Regions from separate parts of the Serratia sp. TSO36 genome, predicted to be linked through region 2. Evidence: predicted binding sites of a transcription regulator. Region 2 holds the regulator's gene; each other region holds the start of a gene.
The links. Region 2 encodes Fur, which represses iron uptake genes when iron is present. Its sites were predicted from a motif close to ATAATAATGAGAACNACTATCAA; they were not measured.
Positions count from the first base shown of each region.

Region 1: ACK3CV_RS16475 (isochorismate synthase) is a predicted target of Fur. The motif match lies at 6,841-6,863, and genes of this name have one in related genera.
Region 3: exbB (tol-pal system-associated acyl-CoA thioesterase) is a predicted target of Fur. The motif match lies at 3,874-3,896, and genes of this name have one in related genera.
Region 4: ftnA (non-heme ferritin) is a predicted target of Fur. The motif match lies at 1,212-1,234, and genes of this name have one in related genera.

Region 1 covers NZ_JBJZOU010000016.1:123,424-131,260, forward strand. The annotation lists gene ACK3CV_RS16435 (O-antigen ligase family protein) at 1-4, opposite strand, end outside; gene ACK3CV_RS16440 (sugar glycosyltransferase) at 1-890, opposite strand, end outside; gene ACK3CV_RS16445 (hypothetical protein) at 1,195-1,437, shown strand; gene ACK3CV_RS16450 (alanyl-tRNA editing protein) at 1,457-2,086, opposite strand; gene ACK3CV_RS16455 (LysR family transcriptional regulator) at 2,172-3,107, shown strand; gene alkB (DNA oxidative demethylase AlkB) at 3,090-3,737, opposite strand; gene rarD (EamA family transporter RarD) at 3,877-4,755, shown strand; gene dhbA (2,3-dihydro-2,3-dihydroxybenzoate dehydrogenase) at 4,757-5,515, opposite strand; gene ACK3CV_RS16475 (isochorismate synthase) at 5,616-6,806, opposite strand; gene ACK3CV_RS16480 (4'-phosphopantetheinyl transferase family protein) at 6,986-7,687, opposite strand.
Region 2 covers NZ_JBJZOU010000009.1:247,625-255,461, forward strand. The annotation lists gene chiQ (ChiQ/YbfN family lipoprotein) at 1-30, shown strand, start outside; gene ACK3CV_RS06500 (beta-N-acetylhexosaminidase) at 44-2,701, shown strand; gene fur (ferric iron uptake transcriptional regulator) at 2,949-3,395, opposite strand; gene fldA (flavodoxin FldA) at 3,725-4,264, opposite strand; gene ybfE (LexA regulated protein) at 4,529-4,816, opposite strand; gene ybfF (esterase) at 5,073-5,846, opposite strand; gene seqA (replication initiation negative regulator SeqA) at 6,071-6,613, shown strand; gene pgm (phosphoglucomutase (alpha-D-glucose-1,6-bisphosphate-dependent)) at 6,690-7,837, shown strand, end outside.
Region 3 covers NZ_JBJZOU010000024.1:172,665-180,501, forward strand. The annotation lists gene ACK3CV_RS21570 (sucrose-6-phosphate hydrolase) at 1-1,276, shown strand, start outside; gene ACK3CV_RS21575 (LacI family DNA-binding transcriptional regulator) at 1,298-2,341, shown strand; gene exbD (TonB system transport protein ExbD) at 2,397-2,819, opposite strand; gene exbB (tol-pal system-associated acyl-CoA thioesterase) at 2,823-3,800, opposite strand; gene metC (cystathionine beta-lyase) at 4,232-5,443, shown strand; gene ACK3CV_RS21595 (DedA family protein) at 5,574-6,236, shown strand; gene ACK3CV_RS21600 (LysR family transcriptional regulator) at 6,247-7,167, opposite strand; gene ACK3CV_RS21605 (zinc-dependent alcohol dehydrogenase family protein) at 7,276-7,837, shown strand, end outside.
Region 4 covers NZ_JBJZOU010000012.1:199,003-206,839, forward strand. The annotation lists gene pip (prolyl aminopeptidase) at 1-780, shown strand, start outside; gene ACK3CV_RS10385 (DNA polymerase III subunit theta) at 812-1,042, opposite strand; gene ftnA (non-heme ferritin) at 1,388-1,906, shown strand; gene yobA (CopC domain-containing protein YobA) at 2,231-2,614, shown strand; gene copD (copper homeostasis membrane protein CopD) at 2,617-3,498, shown strand; gene ACK3CV_RS10405 (YebY family protein) at 3,568-3,909, shown strand; gene ACK3CV_RS10410 (hypothetical protein) at 4,397-4,804, shown strand; gene ACK3CV_RS10415 (hypothetical protein) at 4,801-5,019, opposite strand; gene ACK3CV_RS10420 (hypothetical protein) at 5,091-5,435, opposite strand; gene ACK3CV_RS10425 (DUF4377 domain-containing protein) at 5,728-6,078, shown strand; gene ACK3CV_RS10430 (hypothetical protein) at 6,129-6,431, opposite strand; gene ACK3CV_RS10435 (DUF4225 domain-containing protein) at 6,431-7,207, opposite strand; gene fabV (enoyl-ACP reductase FabV) at 7,484-7,837, shown strand, end outside.

The DNA of each region.
Region 1 (7,837 bases), on a different contig from region 2:
ACATTGCCGTCCACCTTCTCGAAGATATCGCTGCCGATAGCGCTGTGCGGGGAAAGGTTTTTTATCGCGATCTGCTGTTTTTGCATGACCGCGCCGGCGTGCCGAAAAGCGGGGATCACCAGCGACTCCACTTTGTCCGCCAGGAACGTCGGTAACCGATCCTGCTCCGTTTCGTAAAAGCGCGGCTGGTGGAAGTTGTTCATGTCCAGCCCGGCGATAAACAGCTGCCTGAAGCCGAGATAGGCGATGATTTGCAACGCCCAATAGGCCACGGTGCCGGCATCGAAAATGCCGCAGCGGATATCCTGGCTAAAGCCGAGCGTGCGGTTCGCGATGTAAAACTCCACGCCGTTTTCCCGGCAGTAGTGATCCCACAGCGCGCCGCTGTCGATCCGGGGGCGATAAATCTTGCAGGCCGCGTCTTCGACAATCGCCAATCGGCAGCCGATCGCCGCCTGTCCAAAACGATCGAGAATGCGCGCCACGCCGTGCACGGTGGTGAACAGCGTCAGCGCCGGCCGTTGAATGACATCGCGCACGATCTCCGGGCGGTTATCGATAAACCCCATGTCCACGATGACGTAGAAGTGAAAATCCACCTGCCGATGCAGGCAATAGGCGCCGTTGACCCCGATCGCGGGCATGGCGGGAATATTTTCGAAGCGCAGCGCCTTCACCGACGGGCCGGTAGCCGTCAACAACGCCGGCCCCCGGCAACTGTTGCGCAGTTCGCTCAGCGGGACGATCGGCACCGGCCGGTGCTTGTACCATAAGGCGGCGATTTCACCGCCCTCGCCGCGCGCAATCTTCACGTAGGGCCAGAGGTTTTCGTTATGCCGATAAGGGCGCGCGTGGGAATAGCGGTAGATCTGCTTAAAAAAAGAGCCCATGGTGGCGATGTCCTGTCCAGAGTGCGTGACGATACCTACAGAGGCATCTTTCTGTATGCTCAGAATTTAAAAACGTGTCAGCACTGGCCAGGCCGCACAGCGAGTATCTAAATATTCGTTTAGTGAGGCAATTTTTGTAATTTGAATTATTAGTCAGCGTATCGGCAAGAAATGTGTCGAAGTGTTATTTGAATGAGGAACTGTTGCCGTGCGTAAAAATACCGTGAATGGCGGCAGCGCCGCCGCTTGGCATTGATGGGGTTTTGTTATAACGTATCATAACTTTAGCCAAAGGAAGACGACGATGAAAATCCAGCTGTCGCTGCTGTTTCTCTGCCTGCTGGCCGGCAAGGCCGCGGCGTTTCAGTCGAAAGTGCCCGAACCGCGCCCGGAACAGGCGCGCGCGGCGGAACAAAACATCGAAAATCTGTTTTACGGCTTTCACGCCATGGACGCCCAGCCGGTGAACATCGGCAGCTGCGCGGCGGTGCCGGTGGCGGGATGCCAATGCGCGTTCTGCACCCAGCTGCGGCAGGCCGGGCGCTGAGCCGCCCCCCTTATTCAATTCAACTCAGCGCATACTGCACGATCAACTGCCCCTTCTTCATCTTTACGCCGGTGATAGCGATCGCGCCCACCTCGCCCAGCGTGGCGACATGGGTGCCGCCGCAGCCGTAGGCGGGCAGTTCGCCGAAACCGACCTGGCGCATCCCATCCACCGCCTGTTGGCGGCGTGGCAGATCGGCAGCGATCAAGCGCGCCAGCTCCGCCTGCAAAAAGTCCGCTTCTACCGTCTGCGCATCCGGCCCTGGCGTAAACGTGATGCGCCCTTCCCCCGGCCAATGATGCGCCTTGACCGGCCGCCACCCCCGGCTTTCTCCCAGCCAGCCGATCAGATGCCCGCCGGAGTGCCAGCGGGCGTGCAGGCGGCGCTGCGCTTCATCGATTTGCAGCGTGACCGGCCCGAGCGGCAGCGGCGCGGCGGTAAAGTGCACCACGCTATCCCCTTGCTGCTGCACCCGCAGCACGGCGACGCCGCCTAACGTCCCCACGTCGGACGGCTGGCCACCGCCCTGCGGGTGGAACAGCGTGGCGTCCAGCTCTACGGCGTAGGCGCCCGCCTCGGCCGGCGTACAGCTCAACACCTGCGCCTGGCCCTGTACATCGTCGCTGTAGTAATAACGTCGTTCGATCATCATTTTTCTCCTCGGTTCGAAGAGCCATTATATTCATGTCATAATCGAGGGATAATCCGCCGCTATCACAATGGACCTTTGCACCATGAGCACAAATCTTTCTTACGCCCTGTTGCCCGAAATGGCCGTTTTCGTTCAGGTGGTAGAGAGCGGCAGCTTTTCCGCCGCCGCCCGCAAGCTGGATACTTCGCCTTCCGCCGTCAGCCGCAGCGTGGCAAGGCTCGAACAGGCGCTGGCGCTGCAGCTGTTGCACCGCACCACCCGCAAACTGCGGCTGAGCGAAAGCGGCGAAGAGGCGTATGCGCACTGCCGCACCCTGTTGGCGGCCGCCGATGCGGTTATGGCGATCGGCGGGCGCGGCGCCGCGGAGCCCGAAGGATTGGTCAGCGTCAGCGTGCCCAAGGCGGTAGGCCGCTTCGTGCTGCATCCGCACATGCCGGCGTTCCTGCGGCGTTACCCGAAGGTAGACGTGCGGCTGCGGCTGGAAGATCGCTACATGGATCTGATCGACGATCGGGTCGATCTGGCGCTGCGCATTACCGATCGCCCATCGCCCGGGTTGATCGGCCGCCAGTTGATGAGAATAGACCATCTGCTGTGCGCCACGCCGCACTACCTGGCGCAGCACGGCACGCCGCAGCACCCGCACGATCTGGCGGCGCACAGCTGCATCTATCTGGGCGAAACGCCGAGCGACGCGCAATGGAAGTTCCGCCGCAGCGGCAAAACGGTGACGGTCAACGTGCGCGGCCGCTATGCCGCCAACCACACCGGCGTGCGGCTGGACGCGGTGAAACGGCATATCGGCATCGGCAGCCTGCCGTATTTTACCGCCCGCCAGGCGCTCGACGACGGCGAGATCGTGCAGGTGTTGCCGGAATGGGATTTCCTCAGCAGCTATCACGGCGGCCTGTGGTTGCTTTACGCGCCTAACCAGTATCTGCCGCCCAAACTGCGGGTGTTTATCGACTATCTCGTCGCCTGCCTGGCGCAGGAGCCGCAGCTAAAGCGCCTTGCGTAGCGTGATGTTGATGCGGTGCGGCCCCACCAGCGAGTGGTAGCCTTCCTTGACCGGCAGGATGCCGTGAAAACAGAGCCGCGATGGGCCGCCCCACACCACCACGTCGCCGTGCGCCAGCGGGATGCGCCGCGCCCGGTCGCTGCGTTGCAGGCCGCCGAATTGAAATACCGCCGGCAGCCCGAGCGACACCGAAACGATGGGTGCGCCGAAGTCGTGCTCGTCTTTATCCTGATGCAGCGACAGCTTGCTGCCCGGATCGTAGCGGTTCATCAGACAGGAATCCGGCACGAAGGGGCCGAAGCCCGCCTGCTGCGCGGCTTCGTCCGCCAGCGCCATCAGGATGGGGGGAATGGCCGGCCAGCGTTTGCCGCTGCGCGCGTCGCGTTCCGAATAGCGGTAACCGCGGCTGTCGCTGGTCCAGCCGTTGCCGCACCAGCTCATCGCCACCGACATCACGTGCCCGCCGGGCGTGGTCAAATGCCGCCACGGCACCTGGGCGACGACGCCCTGCACCGCCGCCAGCAGTTCCGGCCCGTGATCGCGCACAAAGCCGTGCATCACCACCGCGCCGGGGGCGATTTCTTCGCGCCACGGCGGCGGCAGCGCGTCTTCAAAAAGATCGATTGTCATCGCCAAAGCCTGTATGAATACACAGTAATCATTGTAACCCGCAGCCGCCGATTGTCCAGCGCCCGGCAACGCCATTGTCGTTGGCGGCAAATTTCTCTACAGTAGCCGCCATAAAATCAATCACTCACCAGGAATGCGTGTGATTAAGGGCATCACTCTTTCGGTCGTCGCCTCCATCTTGTTCGGCGCGATGTATTACTTCACCTCTACCCTCACCCCGCTGAACGGCGAGCAGGTCTACGGCTGGCGCACGCTGCTGACGCTGCCGTTCCTGACGCTGTTTATGGCGCTGTCCGGCGATTGGCGCAAGGTGGGCGACACGCTGGCCTGGATCGGCCAACGGCCGCAGCGTCTGCTGGGCCTGCTGCTCACCTCGGCGCTGCTGGGAGTGCAGCTGTGGTTGTTCCTGTGGGCGCCGCTGCACGGCAAGGCGCTCGACGTGTCGCTCGGCTATTTTCTGCTGCCGCTGACCATGGTGCTGGCGGGCCGTTTGATCTACCGCGATCGGCTGTCACTGCTGCAAAAACTGGCGGTGGCGTGCGCCATGGTGGGGGTGGGCAATGAGCTGTATCAGGCGGGCGGCGTCTCGTGGCCGACGCTGGTGGTGGCGCTGGGCTATCCGCTCTACTTTATTTTGCGGCGGCGTTTCGGCACCGACAATCTCGGCGGACTGTGGTGCGAGCTGGCGCTGATGCTGCCGGCGGCGGCCTGGTTCGCCTTCGGCGACGGCGGCTCAGCGGCGCTGCAGATCAATGCCGAGCTGTATTGGCGCATTCCGCTGCTCGGCGTCATCAGCGCCGTGGCGCTGGTGTGTTATATCCTCGCCAGCCGCCTGCTGCCGTTCAGCCTGTTCGGCCTGCTGAGCTATGTGGAACCGGTGCTGCTGGTGATCGTCGCGCTGCTGCTCGGCGAGAGCATCGGCCAAAGCGAATGGCCAACCTATCTGGCGATCTGGCTGGCGGTGCTGCTGCTGGCGGCGGAAGGCGCGCAGCACCTGCTGCGCCGCCAGCGGGTCTGACTCAGGCGGCCAGCGTGGCGCCGCCGTCGATCACGATGTCCTGCATGGTGATGTGGCTGGCCAAATCGGAGGCCAGGAACAACACCGCGTTGGCGATCTCATCCGGGCGGGCGATTTTGCCCAGCGGGATCCCCAGCTTGAACATCTCGGGGAAGCCGGCGATGGTACGTTGCTGCGCATCATCGGTCTGCCACATGCCGCGCTGCATCGGCGTGTCGGTCGAGCCCGGCGACACCAGATTGCAGCGCACGCCGAACGGCGCCATCTCCAGCCCCACGCAGTGGTTCAGGCTGGTCAGCGCCGCCTTGGAGGCGCAGTAGGCCGCCATCTGCGTGCGCGGTACGTGCGCAGCGTTGGAGCCGATGCTGACGATCGCCCCGCTGCGCTGCGCCTTGAAGTGCGGCAGCACGGCGCGGAACAGGTAAAACGCCCCCGAGGCGTTGACGTTGATGCACTGATGCCAGTCATCCACGCTCAAATCTTCGGTATTGCCCATGCGCAGAATGCCGGCGGCGTTGACCAACACGTCCAGTTTTGGGTTCTCCGCCAGCTGTTGGCGGCACACCGCCTCCACCTGCTCCGGCCGGCTGATGTCCAGCGTCACGCAGGGGTAAGGCAGATCCGAATTGGCGAACTCGCGGTCAAATCCCACCACCTCGGCGCCCTGCGTCAAAAAATGCCGGGCAATCTGCTCGCCGATGCCGCGCGCCGCGCCGGTCACCCACACGCGTTTGCCGGTGAAATCCATCTGAATGCTCATGCGCGCACCGCCATCCGGGCGCACAGCCGGGTCATGTTGTTGTTCATCGTTGTCTCCTGCGAAAGCGTATGACGCGGCGCGCACTGCGCCGCAAAGAGGCCTACAGCGCGCCGCTGTTCAGGCCGAAAGCGTTGAGCATGGTGCCCAGTTTGGCGGCGGTTTCCATCCACTCGGCCTGCGGCGTCGAGGCGGCGACGATGCCCGCGCCGGCGAACAGCCGCACCCGGTTGCCGCGCAGCAGGCCGCTGCGGATGACGATCGCCCACTCGCCGTCGCCGTTGGCGTCGCACCAGCCGACAATGCCGCTGAACAGGCCGCGATCGTGCGGTTCCAGATCGGCGATCAGTTGGCGGGCGCTCTCGGTCGGGAAGCCGCACAGCGCCGGCGTCGGATGCAGCAGGCAGGCCAGTTGCATCACGTTGAGATTCGGGTTCAGCAACTCGCCGCGAATGCGGGTGGACAGGTGCCACATGGTGCCGGTGCTGAGCAGCGACGGGCCGCTGGGTACGCTCAGGCTGGCGCACAGCGGCGCCAGGTGCCGGCGAATGTCGTCGATCACCAGCTTGTGTTCATATTTGTCTTTGGTCGAGCGCATCAGGCGCTCGCTGCCGAGGCGATCCTGCTGCGGATCGTCCTGACGGCGCGCCGAGCCCGCCAGCGGATTGGTGTGGATCTCGCCGCCCTGCTTGCGGATCAGCAGCTCCGGGCTGGCGCCGATCAGCACGCCGCCATCGGCCAGCGGCAGGGAAAAGTGGTAACCGGTCGGGTTCTGCACCATCAGGTTATTGAGGATCTGGTGGCCCGCCACCGGCTGCTCCAGCTCGATGTCGAGGATGCGCGACAGCACCGCCTTGTCCAGCTTGCCTTGTTTAAAGCGGCTGACCGCTTCCGCCACCGCGTGCTTGAAGCGCGGCTCGTCCGGAATGCTGGTGCAGGCGGCCAGGCGATGCGGCTGTTGCAGCATCGGGCGCGCGGCGCGGGTAAAGCTGTCGTTGGCGACAAACTGGCAGTTTTCAGGCACGTACAGGCTGGAAGGCCGGCGCGTATCGAACGGAATGGCGCCCACCACCACCGGCGTCTCCTGGCCGGCAGCTTTGGCGCGCGCCAGCGCCTGGCGGATATGCTGCGCCAGCGCGCTGCCTTCCTGCTCGCCGCCGAACGCCGGCGTCTCGATACGCTCGAACACGCCATCGGCGGAGAGGGAACGGAATTCGGACCGGTACAAAAAGGTCGATTGTTCGGCGTACACAAACCCGGGGAAGGTTTGGTTTTCTGTCGTCAGTGTCGCCACTAGACCACTCCTTTGTTGCGCCTTACCAATGATAATGTTTATGCGAATAATTATCATTAGCTGTAAAAGGAGGATAAATTACACCGGATCCCCAGCGTGGGTCAATCTCCGATGAATGAATCTTTCCGCCCGCCGCGGCAAACCTGCGTTACGGCAAAGTAAGAAATAACACACTGTTATTATTGGGTTTTAGAAAAGATAAAAGTCGTGACATCGTCACCTTCACGCCAAAAACGTCCGCTAAACCGGCGGCCGGCGGGGCAATTTGGCGTCAACGTCTTAAGCAGCGCTAATACAAACGTCTGCCGCTGTATATCCACGGCGATCATGCGCGCATCGAGAAAATCGAAGTAACAGCGCACCTGCGGATAAAGCGCCTTGAACAGGCTCTCTTTGGCGGAAAACGTCAGCGTCAGCAGTTCGTTGAACGGCAGCGTCTCGCGCAGCAACGCCTCGCGCTCCGCCGGGGAAACGATCGCGCTCCACAACTCCTCCGCCCGCACGTCGGAGAGCAGCGTCTCCACATCCAGCCCCACGCCGCCCAGCCCGCTCTCGCGGTGCACGGCGCACAGCGCGGTATCCGAATTATGGCTCAGCGCCCCGGCGATGCCCGGCGGCCACTGCGGCGCGCGATCTTCGCCGCGCGCCAGGGTGAAGTCGGCAAAACCGAGCGGCGCCAACAGTTGCCGCGCCAGAACACGCCCGGCCAGATACTCCGCGCGGCGCTTCGGCACCGCGCGCGCCAGATGATCCGGCAGCGCAAAACCCGCCTCGGGAAAACTGTCGTCGCGATACTCCGCCAGCGCAAAATGGCAGCGCGCCACCTGGCCCGGATAGCCGTCCGGCGTGAAAAATTCGATATTGCGGATAAAAGTGGGCAACGGCGGTATCCATGATAAACAGGCAGGCTGATGATGTTAGCCCCCGAAACGGCCTGCAACAATGACCCTGGGCAAAATAAATGGCGTTAAGGCCTGCGTGGCGGCGCGTTAGCCGGGATGGGGAGAGGCCTCTCCCCCGCGCTCGGGAGA
Region 2 (7,837 bases):
TGGCAAGAAATTCGCGATAACAATAATTAAGAAGGACAAGAACATGAACGCATTCAAACTGAGCGCATTAGCCGCTTTGACGGCAACGATGGGATTCCTGGGCGGCATGGGAAACGCCATGGCCGATCAACAACTGGTGGATCAACTGAGTCAGCTGAAGCTGAACGTAAAAATGCTGGATAACCGCGCCGGCGAAAACGGCGTGGATTGCGCGGCGCTGGGCGCCGACTGGGCTTCTTGCAACCGGGTGTTGTTCACCCTCAGCAACGACGGCCAGGCAATCGACGGCAAAGACTGGGTCATCTATTTCCACAGCCCGCGCCAGACCCTGCGGGTGGACAACGATCAGTTCAAGATAGCTCACCTCACCGGCGATCTGTACAAGCTGGAGCCGACCGCCAAATTCAGCGGTTTCCCGGCCGGTAAGGCGGTGGAAATTCCAGTGGTGGCCGAATACTGGCAGCTGTTCAGAAACGACTTCCTGCCGCGCTGGTATGCCACGTCCGGCGACGCCAAGCCGAAAATGCTGGCGAATACCGATACCGAAAATCTGGATCAGTTCGTGGCGCCGTTCACCGGCGACCAGTGGAAGCGCACCAAGGACGACAAAAACATTCTGATGACGCCGGCTTCGCGCTTTGTCAGCAATGCCGATCTGCAGACGCTGCCTGCCGGCGCGCTGCGCGGCCAGATCGTGCCGACGCCGATGCAGGTGAAAGTACACGCGCAGGACGCCGATCTGCGTAACGGCGTGGCACCGGATCTGAGCACGCTGGTCAAGCCGGCGGCGGACGCCGTCAACCAGCGCTTTGCGCTGCTGGGCGTGCCGGTTCAGGCCAACGGCTATCCGATCAAGACCGACATTCAGCCGGGCAAGTTTAAAGGCGCGATGGCGGTGTCAGGCGCCTATGAGTTGAAAATCGGCAAGAAAGAGGCGCGAGTGATCGGTTTCGATCAGGCCGGGGTGTTCTACGGGCTGCAGTCGATCCTGTCGTTAGTGCCGAGCGACGGCAGCGGCAAGATCGCCACGCTGGACGCCAGCGATGCGCCGCGCTTCGAGTATCGCGGCATTTTCCTCGACGTGGCGCGCAACTTCCATAAGAAGGACGCGGTGCTGCGCCTGCTGGATCAGATGGCGGCCTACAAGCTCAACAAATTCCACTTCCACCTGAGCGATGACGAAGGCTGGCGCATCGAGATCCCCGGTTTGCCTGAGCTGACGGACGTCGGCGGCCAGCGCTGCCACGATCTGAGCGAAACCACCTGCCTGCTGCCGCAGTACGGCCAGGGGCCGGACGTCTACGGCGGCTTCTTCAGCCGTCAGGACTATATCGACATCATCAAATACGCCCAGGCGCGCCAGATTGAAGTGATCCCGGAGATCGACATGCCGGCGCACGCCCGCGCCGCGGTGGTCTCGATGGAAGCGCGCTATAAAAAGCTGCATGCCGCCGGGAAAGAGCAGGAGGCCAACGAATTCCGCCTGGTGGATCCGACCGATACCTCCAACACCACCTCCGTGCAGTTCTTTAACCGCCAGAGCTACCTGAACCCGTGCCTGGACTCTTCCCAGCGCTTTGTCGACAAGGTGATCGGCGAGATCGCCCAGATGCATAAAGAAGCCGGCCAGCCGATCAAGACCTGGCACTTCGGCGGCGACGAAGCGAAAAACATTCGCCTGGGCGCCGGCTACACCGACAAGGCGAAACCGGAACCGGGCAAAGGCATCATCGATCAGAGCAACGAAGACAAGCCGTGGGCCAAGTCGCAGGTGTGCCAGACGATGATCAAAGAAGGCAAGGTGGCCGACATGGAGCACCTGCCGAGCTACTTCGGCCAAGAGGTCAGCAAGCTGGTGAAGGCGCACGGCATCGACAGAATGCAGGCCTGGCAGGACGGCCTGAAAGACGCCGAGAGCGCGAAGGCGTTCGCCACCTCGCGCGTGGGCGTCAACTTCTGGGATACCCTGTACTGGGGCGGTTTCGATAGCGTCAACGACTGGGCCAACAAAGGGTATGAAGTGGTGGTTTCCAACCCGGACTACGTCTATATGGACTTCCCTTATGAGGTGAACCCGGACGAGCGAGGTTACTACTGGGGCACCCGCTTCAGCGACGAGCGCAAGGTGTTCAGCTTCGCGCCGGACAACATGCCGCAGAACGCGGAAACCTCGGTCGACCGCGACGGCAACCCCTTCAGCGCCAAGAGCGACAAGCCGTGGCCGGGCGCCTACGGGCTGTCCGCTCAGCTGTGGAGCGAAACCCAGCGCACCGATCCGCAGATGGAATACATGATCTTCCCACGCGCGCTGTCGGTGGCGGAACGCGCCTGGTACCGCGCCGGTTGGGAGCAGGACTATCGCGCCGGCCGCGAATACAAAGGCGGGGAAACCCACTTTGTCGATACCAAGGCGCTGGAGAAAGACTGGCTGCGCTTCGCCAATATTCTGGGCCAGCGTGAACTGGCCAAGCTGGACAAAGGCGGCGTCGCTTACCGTCTGCCGGTGCCGGGCGCGCGCGTAGCGGGCGGCAAGCTGGAGGCGAATATCGCGCTGCCGGGATTGGGCATCGAGTATTCCACCGACGGCGGCAAGCAGTGGCAGCGCTATGACGCCAAGGCCAAACCGGCGGTTTCCGGTGACGTTCAGGTGCGTTCGGTCAGCCCGGACGGTAAACGCTACAGCCGTGCCGAGAAGGTTTAAGCCCAGTGCAACGGCCTGCTGCCCCGGCGGCAGGCCGTATAACGAAGGGGGAATGCATCTGCCTTCGCGCGTGTCGGCGCGGGGCGGACGTTGAAGTGAGAGTAGTACGTGGAGTCGCAGTGCCGCTGCAATTGTGATATTTCATGACATGATTTTCCCCGGCTTGTCCGGGGATTTTTTTGCCCGTTGCACGGCGGGCATAAAAAAACCGCCTCGGTGTGAGGCGGTTTTTCATAGCCGGTCAGGCTTATTTCTTGTCGTGCAGCGTTTCGTCTTCACGACAGTCACCGGTTTCGCAGTGGCCGTACAGGTACAGGCTGTGGTTGGTGAGCTTGATGCCGTGCTGCTTGGCGATATCACGCTGGCGAACTTCGATGGATTCGTCGCTGAATTCGATCACTTTGCCGCAGTCCAGGCAAATCAGGTGATCGTGGTGATGCTGTTGGGTCAGCTCGAACACGGACTTGCCGCCTTCGAAATTGTGACGTGTCACAATGCCCGCATCGTCAAACTGGTTCAGTACGCGATAAACCGTTGCCAGCCCGATCTCTTCGCCCATATCAATCAGTTTTTTGTACAAATCTTCCGCACTGACGTGATGGCATTCCGGATTTTGCAGTACTTCCAGGATTTTGAGTCGCGGAAGCGTGACTTTTAAGCCGGCCTTCTTCAGTGCGATGTTGTTGTCGGTCATGCGAATTCAGTCCTGTTACTATGCTAATCAAGTTGAGGCGTACTCGCCTGTGGCATCGGTCGGCACAAAGAGTTAATGCGTCTCATTATAGAACCGGTTGTACTAAATAGAAACCGCCGGTTGTTAACAAAGATATAATTGCACTATTGCATGTTTTGCATGCAACGCCTTGATGGATGGGATAAACCGATATCTCAGTCTACCGTGACGGGGTGGGAAGTTACAAATCTGTAGCTTCTATCGCAGCAATCCCTGCTGCCGATGACGGCCCTGTGGGCACACTATGCACTTTACAGGGCCTTTGTTCAACCTTTCGCCAGTGCCGGGGCTTAGCCGACGATATCGGCCAGGCTCAGCTCTTCGACGATCTGTTTGACCCAGGCGTCCACGCGCTCGTTGGTCAGCTCCGGCTGACGATCTTCGTCGATCGCCAGACCGATGAAGTGATTGTCGTCCGCCAGGCCTTTGGAGGCCTCGAAGTGGTAGCCTTTGGTCGGCCAGTGGCCCACGATGGCCGCGCCGCGCGGTTCGATGATGTCGCGGATGGTGCCCATCGCGTCACAGAAGTATTCCGCGTAGTCTTCCTGGTCGCCGCAGCCGAACAGCGCCACCAGTTTGCCGTTGAAGTCGACTTCTTCCAGCGTCGGGAAGAAATCATCCCAGTCACACTGCGCTTCACCGTAGTACCAGGTCGGGATACCCAGCAGCAGGATATCGAACCCTTCCAGGTCTTCTTTGCTGCTTTTAGCGATGTCATGCACTTCAGAGACGTCGTCGCCAAACTGTTTCTGGAGAATTTTCTGGATCATTTTGGCAATGTTTTCGGTATTGCCAGTGTCGCTGCCAAAGAAAATGCCTACAGTAGCCATATCGCGTATAACCTTTAAATTCAAGTAATTGCATTACTCGACGCCGGCACTGCCGCCGCTGACGCCGATTAAAATGATGCCATGGCAAGAGCCTTTCGCCTCCGGGGCGGGCGCCGACAGGCGCAGTCTCTAGCCGGTAAATGCGTATCATGCCAGAAAGTGGCGCCGGGGTTTTATCGCATTTATGCGATGCCGGAGAATGAAGAAAAGCGTGGTCGATCCGGCGTTGTCCTTAACGCCGCGCCGCGCGTGCGGCCGAAGAGATCAATGTTCCGGCTGTTCTTCCGCCAGTTGTGCCAACAGCATCTGCTCGATGAGTTCGCTGCGGCTGATGTTGCGCTGTTCCGCCAGTTTGTTCAGGGCGTCCACCGCATCCGCGTTGATTTTCAGCTCTACGCGCCGCAATCCACGCACTTTATCGCGCCGTAACTGATTGCGCTTATTGATTCTAAGCTGTTCATCGCGGGAGAGCGGGTTGGTTTTCGGGCGCCCCGGACGGCGTTCATCTGCGAACAGATCCAGCGTCGTGCGATCCGTTTGTTCTTTTGCCATAGGTAGCGGTACTGCAAGGGAGTTTGCATCAAAAAGCGCTCGCACGCTTCCGGAGGCATCGGTTAACACACTTCGGGCCAATAAACCCTAACCCAAATTCACCCCCGAACCGGCGTTCGCGAACGCGCTGGCGCGGCGGCAAAATTATAGCGCGCCATATTACCCCAGCAGATGGAGCGGCGACAATGCCTAACTGCGGGCTAAACGCGCTAAGCCGTTATCTTTAGCGCGTTTTTTCGCCAGGAAAGCGTGTTTTTCAGGCTTCGTCGAGGAAACGGTGGATGGCGCGCAGCACCGCTTCCGGTTTTTCGGCGTGCACCCAATGGCCGGTGCCGGCGACGACGTGCGCGCGAGCCTGCGGGAACTGGCGGGCGATGTCCGCACGATAGCTGTCCTGCACATACGGCGACAGGCCGCCGCGAATGAACAGGGTCGGGTGCGGCCAGGCCGGGACTTCCTGCCAGCCGGTGATGTCTTCGTAGCGTGCGATCAGCACCGGCAGGTTGAAGCGCCATTCGCCGTTGTGGAAGGACTTCAGCAGGAACTGGATCACGCCTTCTTCCTGCAGGTAGTCGCGCATCAGCTCGGCGGCCGCCTGGCGCTGGGTGATGCCGGCGGCGCTGACGGCCTTCAGCGCGGCGAAAATCTCGTCGTGGCGGCGGGTCTGGTAATTCACCGGCGCGACGTCGATAACGATCAGCCTGGCGACGCGCTCGGGCGCGATGGCGGTCAGCGCCATCGCCGCTTTGCCGCCCATCGAATGGCCGATGACGATCGCTTTCTCCAGCTGCAGTTCGTCGAGCAGCGCCAGCAGATCCTGCGCCATGGCGGGGTAGTTCATGTCGTCGGCGCGCGGGGAGAGGCCGTGATTGCGTAGATCTACCTTGATCACCGTGTGCTGTTTATGCAGATCGCGCGCCAGCACGCCCAGGTTGTCCAGATTGCCGAACAGCCCGTGGATCAGCAGCACCGGCAGCGCGTCTGACTCGGCGGCCAGCAGTTGATAATGTAATTTCATGGCGAAGTTCATACTGAGAGAGATTCAGATTAGGGTATCATGATTGAATCGCACGATGAATCATGCGGAATTTTCGCGGCGCGGGCTTGGCAGTGCCGGCTATAGGTATTAGTCTGCATTTGCCGTCCGGAGGCACATTGTTGTGTTCGCCCCAGCGCTTTTAACCTTATAATCCCATGGCTTGAATGCAGGATCTGGCTTCAGGTTCTAAGTAGAAAAAACAGTATTGGATAAAGATGAAAACTATTGAAGTCGACGAAGAGCTTTACCGTTATATTGCCAGCCACACGCAACACATCGGTGAAAGCGCGTCCGATATTTTACGCCGCATGTTGAAATTCACCGCCGGGCAGCCGGTGCGCGCGTTGCCTGCCGCCAGTGCCCCGCAGTCCGTCGAGCTGGAAAAAGCGGCGCCGGCGCAGCGTCCGCGCGATCGCGTGCGCGCCATGCGTGAGCTGCTGTTATCGGATGAATACGCCGAGCAGAACAAAGCGGTCAACCGTTTCATGCTGGTGCTGTCCACGCTGTACACCCTCGATGCCGCCGGTTTCGCCGCCGCCACCGAGGCGTTGACCGGCCGTACCCGCACCTATTTCGCCGGCGATCAGCAGACCCTGCTGGCCAACGGCACGCATACCAAGCCGAAGCATGTACCGGGCACCCCTTACTGGGTGATCACCAATACCAATACCGGCCGCAAACGCAGCATGATCGAACACATCATGCAGGCGATGCAGTTCCCGGCGGAACTGATCGAGAAAGTTTGCGGTACCGTCTAATTTAGCGAACAGCCCGTCATGCTGGCCGTGCGCGACGTATTGCCCGGTCACCGACAGGGATGAGGGAGATATGTCGATGGCGAATAATCCACGTGCCGGGCAGCCCGCCCGCCAAAGCGATCTGATCAACGTAGCCCAGCTGACGTCGCAGTACTATGTGCTGCAACCTGAAGCCGGCAATGCCGCACACGCGGTGAAGTTTGGCACCTCCGGCCACCGCGGCAGCGCGCAGCGCCACAGCTTCAACGAAGCGCACATCCTCGCCATCGCTCAGGCGATCGCCGAAGTTCGTCATCAGCAGGGCACCACCGGCCCGTGCTACGTGGGCAAAGATACCCATGCGCTGTCTGAGCCGGCCTTCATTTCCGTGCTGGAAGTGCTGACCGCCAACGGCGTCGATGTGATCGTGCAGGAAAATAACGGTTTCACGCCAACGCCGGCGGTATCGCACGCCATTCTGTGTCACAACCGCCGCGGCGGCGCGCAGGCCGACGGCATCGTCATTACGCCGTCCCACAACCCGCCGGAAGACGGCGGCATCAAATACAATCCGCCGAACGGCGGCCCGGCTGACACCAACCTGACGTCGGTGATCGAGAAGCGCGCCAACGAACTGCTGGCGCAGCAGCTGAAAGGCGTTCAGCGCCAGTCGCTGGACAAGGCCTGGAACAGCGGCCACCTGCACGCCAAAGACCTGGTGCAGCCTTATGTCGAAGGCCTGGTTGAGGTGGTCGACATGCCGGCCATTCAACGCGCCGGCCTGAAGCTGGGCGTGGATCCGCTCGGCGGCTCCGGCATCGCCTATTGGCAGCGCGTGGCGGAACACTACAAGCTGGATCTGACGCTGGTGAACGATTCCATCGATCAGACCTTCCGCTTTATGCACCTGGATCACGACGGCATCATCCGCATGGACTGCTCGTCCGAGTCGGCGATGGCTGGCCTGCTGGCGCTGCGCGACAAATTCGATCTGGCGTTCGCCAACGATCCGGATTACGACCGCCACGGCATTGTCACGCCGAAAGGCCTGATGAACCCGAACCACTATCTGGCGGTAGCCATCAACTACCTGTTCCAACATCGCCCGCAGTGGGGCGCCGATGTCGCAGTCGGTAAAACGCTGGTGTCCAGCGCGATGATCGACCGCGTGGTGGCCGACCTGGGCCGCAAGCTGGTGGAAGTGCCGGTCGGTTTCAAATGGTTTGTGGACGGCCTGTTCGACGG
Region 3 (7,837 bases), on a different contig from region 2:
TATCCAGCACAACGGCGTTTATCACCTGTTCTATCAGTGGAACCCGCTGGGCTGCGATCATCGCAACAAGTGCTGGGGACACTGGCAATCGACCGATTTATTGCGTTGGGAACATCAGCCGATCGCCCTGGCGCCGGGCGCCTGTTACGACAGCCACGGCTGTTACTCCGGCTCGGCGGTGGTGGCGGAAGACAAAATCACGCTGATCTACACCGGCAACGTGAAATTCCCCGACGGCTCGCGCACCGCTTACCAATGCCTGGCTCAGGAAAGCGATCGGGGCGAATACCGCAAACTCGGGCCGGTGCTGCCGCTGCCGGAGGGCTACAGCGGCCACGTACGCGATCCGAAAGTGTGGCGTCATCAGGATGCCTGGTACATGGTGCTCGGCGCGCGTGACTTGCAGGATCGAGGCAAGGTGCTGCTGCTGCGTTCCTGCGATCTGCGCGACTGGCAAGCGCTGGAGGAGATCGCCGGTTCCGGCCTGAACGATCTGGGTGAATTCGGCTACATGTGGGAGTGCCCGGATCTGTTCTCGCTGGACGGCGACGACGTGTTGATCTGCTGCCCGCAGGGGCTGGCGCCGCAGCCGGAACGCTATCTCAACCGTTATCAGGCCGGCTATCTGCTCGGCAAGCTGGATTACCGGCAGGCGGCCTTCAGCCACGGCGAATTTCGCGAGCTGGACGCCGGCTTCGAGTTCTACGCGCCCCAGACGACGCAGGCGGAAGATGGCCGCCGCCTGCTGTTCGGCTGGATGGGCGTACCCGAGCAAGATGAAGAAGCCCACCCGACGCGCCGTTACGGCTGGATCCACACCATGACCTGCCCGCGCGAGCTGTCGCTGCAGCATGGCCGCCTCTACCAGCGCCCGGCGCGCGAGCTGCAACAGCTGCGCGGCGAGCGGGCTGGCTGGCAAGGCCACGCCGATGACGCCCCCGCCTATGCGCTGGGCGCCGCGGAGCTGCAGCTGACGCCGCAGGGCGCGTTCAGCGCCGACTTTGGCGACGCCATGACGCTGAGCTGGGATGGCGAACGGCTGCAGCTGACGCGCGCTTCCCTGGCCGACGGTAGGCCGGAGCACCGTTACTGGCGCGGCCCGGTCACCCATCTGCAGCTGCTGTTCGATCGTTCCAGCGTGGAGATTTTCATCAACCACGGCGAGGCGGTGATGAGCGCGCGCTACTTCCCGGCAGCTGAACCGCAACTGCGGCTGAACGGGAGCGCGCCACTGGCGTTGGAATACTGGCCGCTGACGCCATGCATGCTAGAATGACGCATCCTCCGATGACTTCAGATGGCGTCAGTGAAAAAAAATAAACGCATTACCATCAGTGACATCGCCACGCTGGCCGGGGTGTCGAAATCGACCGCCAGCCTGGTGCTGAACGGCCGCAGCAAGGAATACCGGGTGTCCGACGACACCCGCGATCGCATTCTGGCGCTGGCGCACGAACACCATTATCAGCCCAGCATCCACGCCCGCTCTTTGCGCTCCAACCGCAGCCACACGCTGGGGCTGGTGGTGCCGGAGATGACCAACTACGGCTTTGCGGTGATCTCGCGCGAGCTGGAAACGCTGTGCCGCGAGGCCGGTCTGCAGCTGTTGATCGCCTGTACCGATGAAAACCCGGCGCAGGAGATGATGGCGGTGAACAGTCTGGTGCAGCGGCAGGTCGACGGCCTGATCGTCGCCTCCAGCCAGCTGAACGACGCGGAATACCAGAAGATCAACGCCGGGCTGCCGGTGGTGCAGATGGACCGCCTGATCGCCGGTTCCGAACTGCCGCTGGTGATCACCGACTCGGTTAATGCGACCGCCGACCTGGTGGAGAAGGTCGCGCGCCAGCATCCGGATGAGATCTATTTTCTCGGCGGGCAGCCGCGCATTTCACCGACTCGCGATCGGCTGGCCGGTTTCCAGCTTGGCCTGGAGCGCGCCGGCGTATCGTGCAAACCGGAATGGATCATCAACGGCAGCTATCACCCCAGCTCGGGTTACGAGATGTTCGCTCAGCTGTGCGCACAGCTGGGGCGTCCGCCCAAAGCGCTGTTCACCGCCGCCTGCGGCCTGTTGGAAGGGGTATTGCGTTATCTGACTCAACATCAGCTGATGGAAAGCGACATCCACCTGTGCAGCTTCGACGATCACTACCTGTTCGACTGCATGACGTTGAAGATAGACACGGTGGCGCAGGACTGCCGGGCGCTGGCGCAGCATAGCTTCAGCCAGGTCACCGCGCTCATCGACGAGCGGCCGCTGGAACAGAACGCGCTTTATCTGCCGGGCCGTATCCACTGGCGCCATGCCGGTTCGCGGGCGTTGTTGGCCGGGGAGTGATATTTCTGAATCAATAAAAAAGGGCGCCTGAGCGCCCTTTATCGTTTTGCTGCCGCTACTTGGCGGCGCCTTCCATGCCCACCAGCCCCACTTTCAGGTAGCCGGCTTTACGCAGGGTGTCCATCACGCTCATCAGCGTTTCATAGTCCACGCTCTTGTCCGCCTGGAAGAAGATGGTGGTTTCTTTGTTGGCCTGAGTGCGTTGATCCAGCACCGAAGTCAGCTGATCGGCATTCACCGGCTGATCGCCAACGTAGAGCTGCTTGTCGGCCTTCACCGACAGGAACACCGGTTTTTCCGGCCGCGGCTGCGGTTTGGCGGAAGAAGCCGGCAGATCGACGCGGATATCTACCGTTGCCAGCGGCGCGGCCACCATAAAGATGATCAACAGCACCAGCATGACGTCGATAAACGGCGTCACGTTGATTTCATGCAATTCGCCGCTGTCGTCCAGATCTTCATTTAAGCGCATCGCCATGACTCACCCCGCCCGCAGTTGGTGTGCGTGCTGTGAGCGCTTGGCTTCCGCCGTTGCGGCCAGATCCAGATCGCGGCCCTGCAGCAGCAAGACCTGCGCCGCCACGTCGCCTACCTGGGCGCGATGGCCGCTGATGACGCGGGCAAAGATGTTGTAGATAACGACGGCAGGGATCGCCGCGACCAGGCCCAGTGCGGTCGCCAGCAGCGCTTCCGCGATGCCCGGCGCCACGACCGCCAGGTTGGTGGTCTGCGAATGGGCGATGCCGATGAAGCTGTTCATGATGCCCCACACGGTGCCGAACAGGCCGACGAACGGCGAGATGGCGCCGATGGTGGCCAGGAAACCGTTGCCGCGGCCCATGTTGCGGCTGTAGGCCGCCACGCGGCGTTCGAGGCGGAAGCCGGTACGCTCTTTGATGCCGTTGTTGTCGCTGGACTCTGCGGACAGCTCCAGCTCATTTTGCGCGTCGTTCAGCAAGACAGCGCTGACGCTCTGCGAGCCGAAGTTTTGCGCCAGCTCGGAAGCTTCATCCAGCGAGCGCGCGTCGGCCAGCGCCAGCTGTTCGCGGCGCAGGCGGCGTTTGGCGCGCAGCAATTCACTGCCTTTGGAGAACAGAATGGTCCAGGTCACGATCGAGGCCAGCACCAGGCCGATCATTACCGCTTTCACCACCGCGTCGGCGTGCTGATACATGCCCCAAACGGACAGATCCATGCCGCGGGTTTCCGGTGGCTGGATCGTTGGCGCCGGGTTCACCGGCGTGATGCTCTCCGGCGCGGCGGCTGCAGGTGCAGGCGCGGTGGTCGGCGCAACGCTTTCGGTAACGGCCGGATTGGCCGCCGGCGCCGCCTGCGCGCTGCCGGCCAGCCCCACGACCAGCACCATTGAAGCCATCAGGCTGCGGCCAAAGGCCTTGCCCCACTGCGCCCGGCCCTGGCCGAACGATCCTTGATTTAAATTCTTGCCAGCCGTTTTCACGCTGTGCCTCCACCCATTACCGATCAAAATTAAGGAATAATTCAGCGTGCGATCATATCAAACCAACCGGGGATTGATAGTAGTTCTCATTATTATTTACCAAATAAACGAGAAAATTTTAGCCAACCCCGCGGCAAAGCGCCAATCTGCGCCCGTTCACCGCCAAACGCCCCTTTTATGGGGTTATTTCGTTACTTTTCCCCCACAACGGCGCAACAAGGCCACGCTGCCGAACGGCATCTCGACCGATGAATGGGCTTCTCTCTCGCCGCTCGGCAGAAGGATGAGGCGAGAAATGCGCAGTCGGCAGCCAATTATAGCCGTTTCTGTATCTGGAAGTTAAAACGTCTGGATGGCTATATTAACTCATGTTAACGTAAGGGCTATCGCAAACGGGCACGTGCAGAGCAACCAGAGGTGAGCCAGGTACCATGACGTCAAAACATATCGAAACCACGCTGATCGGCGCCGGCCGCGGCAAGCGCTACACCCAGGGCTCCGTCAATCCCGTCACGCAACGCGCCTCTTCTTTGGTCTTCGATTCCGTCGCCGCCAAAAAACACGCCACCGCGCAGCGCGCCCACGGCGAGCTGTTTTACGGCCGACGCGGCACCCTGACCCACTTCGCGCTGCAGGATGCGATGGTGGAGCTGGAGGGCGGCGCCGGCTGCGTGCTGTACCCCTGCGGCGCGGCGGCGGTAGCCAATGCGATCCTGTCGTTCGTCGGCGCCGGCGATCACCTGCTGGTCACCGGCTCGGCGTACGAACCGACCCAGGATTTCTGCACCCATATCCTCGGCCGCATGAACGTCAGCACCACCTATTTCGATCCATTAATTGGCGCCGATATCGCCACGCTGATCCAGCCCAATACCCGCGTGGTGTTCCTGGAATCCCCCGGCTCCATCACCCTGGAAGTGCAGGATATCCCGGCGATGGTGCAGGCCATCCGCGCCGTGGCGCCGGAGGTGGTGATCATGATCGACAACACCTGGGCGGCGGGCGTGCTGTTCAAGGCGCTGGATTTCGGCATCGACATTTCGATTCAGGCCGGCACCAAATACCTGATCGGCCATTCCGATTACATGCTCGGCACCGCCGTCGCCAACGCGCGCTGTTGGGATCGGCTGCGCGAGTACTCCTACCTGATGGGGCAGATGGTGGATGCCGACACCGCCTACATGGCGAGCCGCGGCCTGCGCACCCTGAGCGTGCGCCTGAAGCAGCACGAGCGCAGCAGCATCGAAGTCGCCCACTGGCTGGCGGCACGGCCGGAGGTGGCGACGGTCAATCACCCGGCCCTGCCCAGCTGCAAGGGCCATGAGTTCTACCGCCGTGACTTCAGCGGCTGCAACGGGCTGTTCTCCTTCGTGCTGAAAGAGCGGCTGGATGATGCGCAGCTGGCCGCCTACCTGGACAACTTCAGCCATTTCAGTATGGCCTACTCCTGGGGCGGCTTCGAGTCGCTAATCCTGGCCAACCAGCCGGAAGAGCTGGAAGCGATCCGTCCGGCGGGCGGCGTCGATTTCTCCGGCACGCTGGTGCGCCTGCACATCGGCCTGGAGAACGTCGAAGACCTGATCGCCGATCTGGCGGCCGGCTTCGATCGCCTCAACGGCGTGCGCCAAGACGGATTCCGGTAATTTTCTTCGCCTTGTTTAATGTCGGCTTAAGCTATTAGCGGTACACTAATCGGGTAACTGTCAGATACGGTAACCGCCGCATCCTGGAGAACGTGACCCCGGGCGCAACCGGCATGCAACAGGACATAAAATGGATGTATTACGAGAGATTATTCATGCGCTTTGGCAGCAGGACTTTATCGCCCTCGCCGATCCAAGCGTAATTTGGGTGGTTTACGCCGTACTTTTCACCACCCTGTTTTTGGAAAACGGACTGCTGCCCGCCTCCTTCCTCCCCGGCGACAGCCTGCTGCTGCTGTCGGGCGCGCTGATCGCCAAAGGCGTGATGGGCTTTGCCCCCACCCTGCTGATTCTGACCGCCGCCGCCGGCCTCGGCTGCTGGCTGAGCTATATCCAGGGCCGCTGGCTGGGCCACACCGGCCTGGTGAAGAGCTGGCTGCTGCAGCTGCCGGCGCAGTACCACCAGCGCGCGCACAACCTGTTCAATCGCCACGGGCTGACGGCGCTGCTGATCGGCCGCTTCCTCGGCTTCGTGCGCACGCTGCTGCCGACCATGGCCGGCATTTCCGGGCTCAACAGCTCGCGCTTCCAGGTGTTCAACTGGCTGAGCGCGGCGATCTGGGTCTGTGCGCTGGTGGGCCTCGGCTACGCTTTCAGTCAAATCCCTCTGGTAAAACGCTACGAAAGCCAGGTGATGACCGGCCTAATGCTGCTGCCGCTGCTGCTGCTGTTCGTCGGCCTGCTGGGCGCCATGCTGGTGATCTGGCGCAAAAAGCGCGCTTCCTCTTCCTAAATCCGGCGCGCTACAGCGCCTTCTCGACCAGCGCCAGACTGGCAGGCAGTTTGTTCACCAGCGTATCCACCGCCAGCCGCACCTTCAGCGGCAGGTGGGGCGTGTGCGGCCACACCGCATGCGCTTCAAAGGCGGCGCCCGGCCGATCGCGCAGCAAGCGCACCAGCGCCCCGCTCAACAACTGCTCACGCACCAGCCAGCACGGCAGCCAGGCAATGCCGAAACCCGCCGTGGCCGCATCCGCAATCGCCTGCAGGTCGTCCATTTGCAGCCGGTTATTCGGCATTACGTCCTGCGGCTTGCCGTCGCTATCCAATACCAACCAGCTGCGCCGCGCGCCGGCGCGCATATAGGTCACCGCCTCATGCTGCGCCAGTTGCTCGATGCTGAGCGGTTCGCCGCACCGCTGCAGATAGGCCGGCGAGGCGCACAGCGCCATGCGGTGATCGCCGATGCGGCGCGCCACCAAGCCGCTGCTGTTGGCCAGCGTACCGTTGCGGATCGCCATATCGAAGCCGTCCTCAATCAGGTCCACCACCCGATCGCTGAACGACAGTTCCAGCTCCAACCCAGGATGCTCGCGCGTCAGTTCGGTCAGCAGCGGCGCAATGCACATGCGGCCAAACAGCACCGGCATCGACACCCGCAGCCGGCCGCTGACCTGTCGTTTCCCCGACTCCAGCAGCGTTTCCGCGCCACGGATCTCCTCCAGCGCCCGCAGGCAGCGCTCATAAAACAGCGCACCGTCGTCGGTCAGGCTCTGGCTGCGCGTGGTGCGATGAAACAGCCGCACCCCCAGCCGCTGTTCCAGCCGGGCGATGGTTTTGCCGACCGCCGAACGCGAAAGATGCAGCCGACTGGCCGCCAACGCAAAACTGCCCGCCTCCACGGCGGTAACGAATACCGAAATGCCGCTCAACCGATCGCTCATGATTTGTCGCTCTGAAAGAAACAATCTGCGGAAATCTTATCGCCACTGGCGAACCTCTATCAACGATATTATCGGCAGGTCTGTTAATCGCTGACTTTGGAGAACATCATGACCAATACAATGCAACGCTGGACGATGAGCGCCCTGGGGCGTGAGCACCTGCAGCTGAGCGCAAGCGCCATCCCACAGCCGGGGCCGCACGAAATCAGAGTGAAAGTGAAGGCTATCTCACTCAATTACCGTGACAAACTGATGATTGAAAGCGGCATGGGGCTCACGCTGCCGCAGCCGTTCACGCCCGCCTCGGACATGGCCGGCGAGGTCGATGCCATCGGCCCCGGCGTCAGTCGCTTTCAGCCCGGCGCGCGCGTCATTTCCACCTTCAGCCCCGGTTGGCTCGACGGCGAGCAAAAACCCTACGGCGATGCGCGCCGGGTGCCTTATCACACCCTCGGCGGTTTTTATCAGGGCGTGCTGGCGGAATACGTGATAGTGCATGAAGATTGGCTGGTGGCGGCGCCGGCGTCGCTGGACGATATTCAGGCCAGCACCTTGCCGTGCGCCGGGCTGACCGCCTGGTTCGCACTGGTGGAGCAAGGCAGACTGCGCGCCGGCGACTCGGTATTGGTGCAAGGCACCGGCGGCGTGGCGCTGTTCGCGCTGCAGATCG
Region 4 (7,837 bases), on a different contig from region 2:
TTCGATCCCGAACGCTACAAGGTGCTGCTGTTCGATCAGCGCGGCTGTGGCCGCTCCCGTCCGCACGCCAGCCTGGACAACAACACCACCTGGCATTTGGTGGCCGATATCGAGCGGCTGCGCGAAATGGCCGGCGTCGATCAATGGCTGGTGTTTGGCGGTTCCTGGGGGTCGACGCTGGCGCTCGCCTATGCGCAGACCCACCCGGAGCGCGTCAGTGAAATGGTGCTGCGCGGCATCTTCACCCTGCGCAAGCAGGAGCTGCATTGGTATTACCAGGACGGCGCGTCACGCTTCTTCCCGGACAAATGGGAGCGCGTGCTGTCCATTCTGTCGGATGAAGAGCGTAAAGATGTGATCGCCGCCTACCGGCAGCGGCTGACCTCGGCCGATCCGCAGGTGCAACTCGAAGCGGCCAAGCTGTGGAGCGTGTGGGAAGGGGAGACGGTCACGCTGTTGCCAAGCCGCGAATCCGCTTCGTTCGGCGAGGATGATTTCGCGCTGGCGTTCGCACGCATTGAAAACCACTATTTCACCCATCTGGGCTTCCTGGAGAGCGATGACCAGCTGCTGCGCAACGTGCCGCTGATCCGCCATATCCCGGCGGTGATCGTCCACGGCCGCTATGATATGGCCTGCCAGGTGCAGAACGCCTGGGATCTGGCCAGGGCCTGGCCGGAAGCGGAATTGCATATCGTGGAAGGGGCGGGGCATTCGTATGACGAGCCGGGCATCTTGCACCAGCTGATGATCGCCACCGACCGGTTCGCCGGCAAGTGACGCAAAAAACCCGCCGTAACGGCGGGTTTTGTTATTTGGCCTTCGGCTCGTACGGCAGGCGCGAAAACTTGTGGGATTCCGCGCGGTAGTGCGCCACGCGCTCGCGAAAATAGTCGCGCAGCGGTTCCGGCTGCTCGCGCTCCACCACTTCCGGGATCACCGGCATGTTGTAGCGCTCTTTGTACGCCACGCCTGAGGCGGCGAGATCCACGTTCACCCTGTCCATCTCTTCTTTGGACAGCTCGGCCAGATTGTAACCCACGCTATACTCCTTACTTACTTTGCCGTATTGAACCTGCGCAGAAGGTAATGCACCCGGCGACGCTTGGCAAGCCCGTAGCGCCGCCGCGGCGGACGATATTTTCCAAAGAGTAATGCAATCTATTTATTCTTTTAAATAAGAATGATTCGCTTTTTGATTAAAATAAAAGATGGGAATAATTATCATAATAATTAGCGTGAATTTCTATGTGTTTTTATGTGTTTGATTTTAAGTAAATAAATAATTAATATTGATCGGGTGTAAATAAGGTGTTTTTATTTTCACGGCAGCAGGGCATAATGCGCGGAAATTAAATTCATGACCTGCAAAATAAAAGGAATCATTATGCTGACGCAAGAAATGACTCAAAAGCTGAATGAGCAACTGAATCTGGAGTTCTACTCCGCCAACCTGTACCTGCAAATGAGCGCATGGTGCAGCGATAAAGGCTTTGAAGGCGCCGCCGCATTTCTTAAAGAGCACTCTCAGGAAGAGATGCAGCATATGCAACGCCTGTTCGACTACCTGAGCGACACCGGCTCTTTGCCGCTGCTGGGCAGCATCGCCGCGCCGCCGGTGGCGTTCGAATCGCTGGCGGACGTGTTCCAGCAGACCTACGAACACGAACAGCTGATCACCCGTCAGATCAACGAACTGGCGCACGCCGCCATGACCGCGCACGATTATTCCACCTTCAACTTCCTGCAGTGGTACGTGGCGGAGCAGCACGAAGAAGAGAAACTGTTCAAATCCGTGCTGGATAAGCTGGCGCTGGTGGGCACCAGCGGCAAAGGCCTGTTCTTCATCGACAAAGATCTGAAGAAAATGGGCGCGATGGGCCAGGGCGGCAACGGCCAGGCTTAATCTGCAACAAAACACCGAAAAACCGCGCGTGGGCGAGCCTGACGCGCGGTTTTTTTTACCCTGCGTTTATCGCGGTTATGCGGCGATACGTGCTGCCGGATCGCAAAATGCCAGTGATGCGCTCGACTTGCCGCAGCACGGTCGTTATGATTTACCGCGATACGCTACAGGGATGGTAGAGTCAAAACAGCGGGTTAGCCGATACAACCCGTTTTTCTGTTTACCCGTGGCGCAATCATTTGCGGTGGGTTGGGGCCGCTGATACATCGCCTTGGCTGTGGCCTTAACCCTTATGACCCTCTTTTACTGTTAAGGGATACCACTGTGATCGGTAAAATTCGTTCCTCTTGTCGCCTGCTTTCCACCGTTTTCGTCCTGTTCGTCGGCCTGTCTTCGCAGCAAGCGCTGGCGCACGCCCACCTGAAAGTGGAGACGCCGAAGGCCGACGCCAGCGTCAGCCCGGCACCGAAGGCGCTGACCCTCAGCTTCTCCGAAGGCATCGAGCCGAACTTCAGCGGCGTGAAAATCACCGGCCCGGACAACGCCGTGGTGAAAACCGGCAAGCTGCAGCTCGATCCGAACAACAACACCCAGGTCAACGTGCCGATCGAAGGCGAACTGAGCGCGGGCAAATACAACGTCAGCTGGCATGTGGTTTCGGTCGACGGGCATAAAACCAAAGGCCAGTACAGCTTCACCGTAAACTGATCGTGAGTCTGGCGACCCTGTTCGTTCTGTGTCGCTTGGTGCACTTTGCGGCGGTGATGCTGATGTTCGGCATCAGTCTGTTCACCGCCTTACTGTCACCGCAGCGCCTCTCCCCGATCCTCTCCCGCGATGTGCGCCCGTTGCTGCTTGCCGGCACCTGGATTGCCGGGCTTTCCGCCGTGGCGCTGCTGGCCATTCAGGCCGGGCAAATGGGCGACGGTTGGGAAGACGCCTGGCGGCTGGAGGTCTGGTGGGCGGTGCTCGGCACCACCTTCGGCGAAGTGTGGCGCTGGCATCTGGGCCTGTCGCTGCTGGCGATCCTGAGCCTGCTGCTGCCGGAACGGCCGCGTGCGCAGGCGTTGGCGCTGTGTTCGGCGCTGCTGCTGGTCAGCCTGGCGTTCATCGGCCACGCGGCGATGCACGAAGGCACGCTGGGCGTGCTGCACCGCGCCAACCATGCGGTACACCTGCTGGCCGCCGGCTACTGGTTCGGCTGCCTGGCGCCGCTGCTGGTTTGCCTGCGCTATCTGCAGCCGCCGCAGTGGCGCAGCGACGCCATCACCACGCTGATCCGTTTCTCGCGCTGGGGGCACCTGGCGGTGGCGGCGGTGATCGTCACCGGCATCGTCAACAGCCTGATCATTCTCGGCGGTTGGCCGCTCAACCTCGGCTCGCCTTATCAGCGCCTGCTGCTGATTAAAACCGCGCTGGTGGCGCTGATGGTGATGGTGGCGCTGGCCAATCGCTACGCCATCGTGCCGGCGATGAGCCGCGTGCCAGCGCTGGCGCAGCGCGGCGTGGTGCTGGCCTGCTGGCTCGAAGTCGGGCTGGGGATGGCGGTGCTGCTGCTGGTCAGTTTATTTGCAACCTATGCGCCGGTATGACATTTCAGCTTGCCGTAGGCCGGCAAGCTGCGGGAAAATCGACGCGAATAGCAACCTTAAGGCCATCACATGAAATCGGTATTACTCGGCATTACGCTGCTGGCAACCGCGACCGGCGCGCTGGCGGCAGATAAACTGGTGAACATCACCAAACTGGAATACGGCAAACAGTGGGCGTTCACCAAGGAAGAAGTGACGCTGCAGTGCCGCAGCGGCGGCGCGCTGTTCGTGCTGAATAACAGCACCCTGATGCAATACCCGCTCAACGACGCAGCGGAGCAGCAGGTGAAGAAGGGTCATCAGCGTGCCCAGCCGCTGGAAGTGCTCCTGCTGGACGACCCTGCCGAACCGGGGAAAAAAATGAGCCTGGCGCCGTTTATCGAACGCGCCGAGAAGCTGTGCGCTGACTAACCGCTTATTTGCCAACGCCTTGCCCAAGGTGCGCGGATTGATGCGCCTTTGCCGCATAGTTATTTCGTCACGAAACTATCACGCGGCCGCCGGGCAGCTGGCAAAACTGGCGCGGTAGGCTACTCTTAAAGTGCACGGCTGAACAAGCCCTGCATTAAATGCCAACTTTTAGCGCACGGCTCTCTCCCAAGAGCCATTTCCCTAGACCGAATATAGGAATCGTATTCGGTCTTTTTTTGTGTGATTGATTTATAAGGCAATTCTATTTAAGGCACCACCAACAATCCCCGCTCCTCTTTTCGAGTCATAGCCACCAACCCGATCTCCATCCTTATTCCCCACCCGCACATATCGCTAATTTAGCCGCACCAAAAGTCATTACGTCATTTATGGCGCTGATAAGCTCCGGTCATTGCTCCCATCACCGGTTAAATGAGAGTGGCATTATGGGGAATACCAAGGCATTAGGCGTTATAAAAGGAAACCTGTGTTGAACGATCGGTTGAGCCAGTTGAAGAGGGCGCTGCCCGGTTATCTCGAGGCGTGGCGTGAGGGGGCTTTACCCTCTGACTGGGGGCAGGTGGCTAATCCTGAAGTGGTTGCCGCCCTGTTGGCGGAGTGGGAGGCGCTAAGCGAATTGGCGTCGCTGTTCGAAACCGCGACTGAAACCCCAACCGATCCTGCCGCGTTTTGGCGGGCGCGCGCCGAGCTGATGGCACAGCGCAATCGTGAGCTCAGTGCCCAACTGGCGACGCCAATCCGTTTGCCCGGTGCACGGGTAGCCTTCTTTGGCTATGTGAAAACGGCGGTGATGGACGCCAGGCAGGTGAAGGCGGCAATTCGCGATGCCGGTTTTACCATTGCGGGCGACAGCCAAAATGAGAACACGGCTTAACGCGGCTTCTTCTCAAATTTCTCGGAAAAAAAGAACCGCAGCAATTTATGGGTCCACAGCAGCATGGCGCCGACCACCACCAGCGAGACGACGAAATGCGACAGGTTTTTCGGCGCGGCGTAGCCGTGAGTAAAAGAAACCCCGGCGCCGCTGAGCAGCAGGGTGGCGATCCAAAAGCCGAGTAGCAGGCACAAGGTACGGAACAGTTTAAACATTGTTATCACCGAAATGCTGAAAGCGCCGACTGAACGGAGACTCAGCCGGTGCTTTGATTAATTAAAACCGCTTAGCGAGAGCAGGTGTTGCCACCCTTGTTGCTATTGTTATTGCAGTTGCTCTTGTTGCCGCCTTGCCCCATGCCGACGTTGCCGCCACCTTTGCTGGCCTCTTTGAAACAGCCGCCGTTGAGCGCGCCCAGCGCCAGACCGCCAAGCCCCCCTAGTGAGCCGGTGATGATGCCGTTAATGCAGTCCGGGGAGGTGTGTTTCTGGTACATATTGCCGTCCGACGATTTACCGCCCCCGTTCTTGTTGCCGCCGTTGTTATTGACGCGTCCGTTGCTACCGCGGTTGTCGGCAAAGTTACCGGCGCCGGCGATCAGGTGGAAGTATTTGGCCTCGAGCTCTTGCATAAAAGTTCCCTCTTTATCGATACGGTTAAATGGCGTAAAGCTTGCGCAAGCCAGCTGTTTTTAACAGAAAAAACAGTGGGGGTAATTACCGGTTCGGATAAGAACAGGGAATTTATTTAAGGGTATTTTTCAGGCTTATGAGAGTGATGGTGAATGATATTCTCGACGAGAGGGTAACGCGAGCCACCCGGGCCTTTGCAACGAATGGCCTATCTGCGGCGCGCAGCAAGGTTCAATTCACCCGGCCAATTTGTTAGGATCGCCCGACCTACATGACTATTGGTGCAGTACATTGAAAATTAAAGCGTTGTTATTTGTTGCGTTGGCCGCGCTGGCCGGCTGCAGCCAGGAGGGAACCTCGATGAATCAGCCCGCGAACGAGAAAGGCGGCCAAACGGAAGTGTTGCTGGTGAACAGCGCGCTGGTGGACTGCGTGGGCGTCGGCCCGATGAAGTGCATGCAGGTGCGCCGCTCCGCGCAGCAGCCGTGGGAGTTGTTCTATACCGGCATCGAGGGTTTCACCTTCGAACCGGGTTATCAGTATCGGCTGAAAGTGCTTGTTACCCCGGTGGAGAACGTGCCGGCCGATGCCTCATCGCTGCGTTACACGCTGATTGAGCAGTTGGAAAAGAACAAGGCGTAATGGATCTACCTTGTCACCACCAAATAGCGTTTCATTTGGTGGTGACGACTTCAGGAAAGTTTGTCTTTTTTCTTTCTTCTGGAGGATTCGAAAGTGGCGAAGGCATGTGCAAGAGCAAACCCCAACGCACAGTAGCGTAGAGGCCAATTTTCTTTGGTCCATGTTTCAGAGTCAGCAATAAACATCGCGTTGCCGTTGGCAAAAAGGGTAAATTGCCAGCAAAGGATTAAAAAACATATCGTAACCAGAACGACATAACCCTTGGAACCCAGAGGCGGTCTGAAGCCGTATTTCACGGCCAGACAGGCCGCGGCAGCGAGAGTAGAAAGAATATAATATAAAGTTGGTTCCATCACTGTTCCTGGCTGCCTTTATAAATGGAATTAAGGGTTGAGACATCTGCGCCACCTTCAAGCATCAAGCTGGTTCTTCCCATGTTTCTCCAACCGCGAATATAGTCTGTATTGATGTAGCGAAATAATCGCCAGGCTTCTGGTTTCAGCGACAGTTTTAGTAAACCATAGCCTGATAACAGTAAGTCTACGCCACCTAACGCCATGTCTGCTGCTGAATGGGAATAGCCTAGCGTTGAAGCCGCAGAACGGTACATCATTCGGCCTGGACCAATAGTATTCTTGCCAAATAACAGCGTATAACCGTTTTCGTAGACATTATTGATGCCATTGATTAAAAGTAACGTTCCTGGAATGGCTCCGACGCCAGTCCAATCCAAGCCCACGCCGAGTAAAATTTGTGCTATTCCCGAGAGGAAGCCAACGCCGGCTAACACGTAGGTCACTACGGCGTCATGACTGACTTTCTTTCTCATTACGGCATAAGGTGTCACGGCGTCAGTTCGCAATAAGCGATCTTGCTCAGAAAGCGATTGATATTCTTGCTTCATTTCTCTCATTGCAATATTCGCCGCTTCACCTACTTGTTGGCATTTTTGCAATTTATCATTCACAAAGCAGTGCATCTCATGTCTGAAGGCATTACCGACTGTCCGATCTTTTAAAAAGTCCCTATTAACGCGCTCTGAGAGTTCTAAAAGCATACGTCCTTGTTGACGAGCCATCGTTTGCGAGTAGGTATTTAAACGTTCCTTTAGTAACAGTGGATTATCCATTTTTCTTTGTTCCTCCCTGGATTTCGACCGAAAAACAGCCACACCATAACGCAACGCCAGAAGCATGATCAACTTTTGCTGATTTTAAGAGGGAAGGCTTGAACGCGCTGAGGGTGCGAAGCGTGGCGCGTGGAGGCATCACGATGCGGAGTTGGGCAACCCTGATCCCTCGACTAAACTGGTCTGTTCACTGCGCTTGTTTTCGCACTTTCTTAAGTATATTGAGAAAATCAGGTATATTGTCCTTCGGTTTTTAGCTACCAAGAAAAAATTACTATGATTATCAAACCTAAAATTCGTGGTTTTATCTGCACCACCGCTCACCCGGCAGGCTGTGAAGCCAACGTCCGTGAGCAAATCGCCTACGTTAAGTCGCGCGGCGAACTGAAAAACGGGCCTAAAAAGGTGCTGGTCATTGGTGCATCCACCGGTTACGGTCTGGCCTCGCGCATCAATGCCGCTTTCGGCAGCGGTGCGGCCACCATCGGCGTATTTTTCGAGAAGCCTGGCAGCGAAGGCAAAACCGGTTCCGCCGGTTGGTACAACTCCGCCGGTTTCGACAAGGCAGCTAAAGAAGAAGGCCTGTACGCGAAAAGCATCAACGGCGACGCATTCTCCAACGAGTGCCGT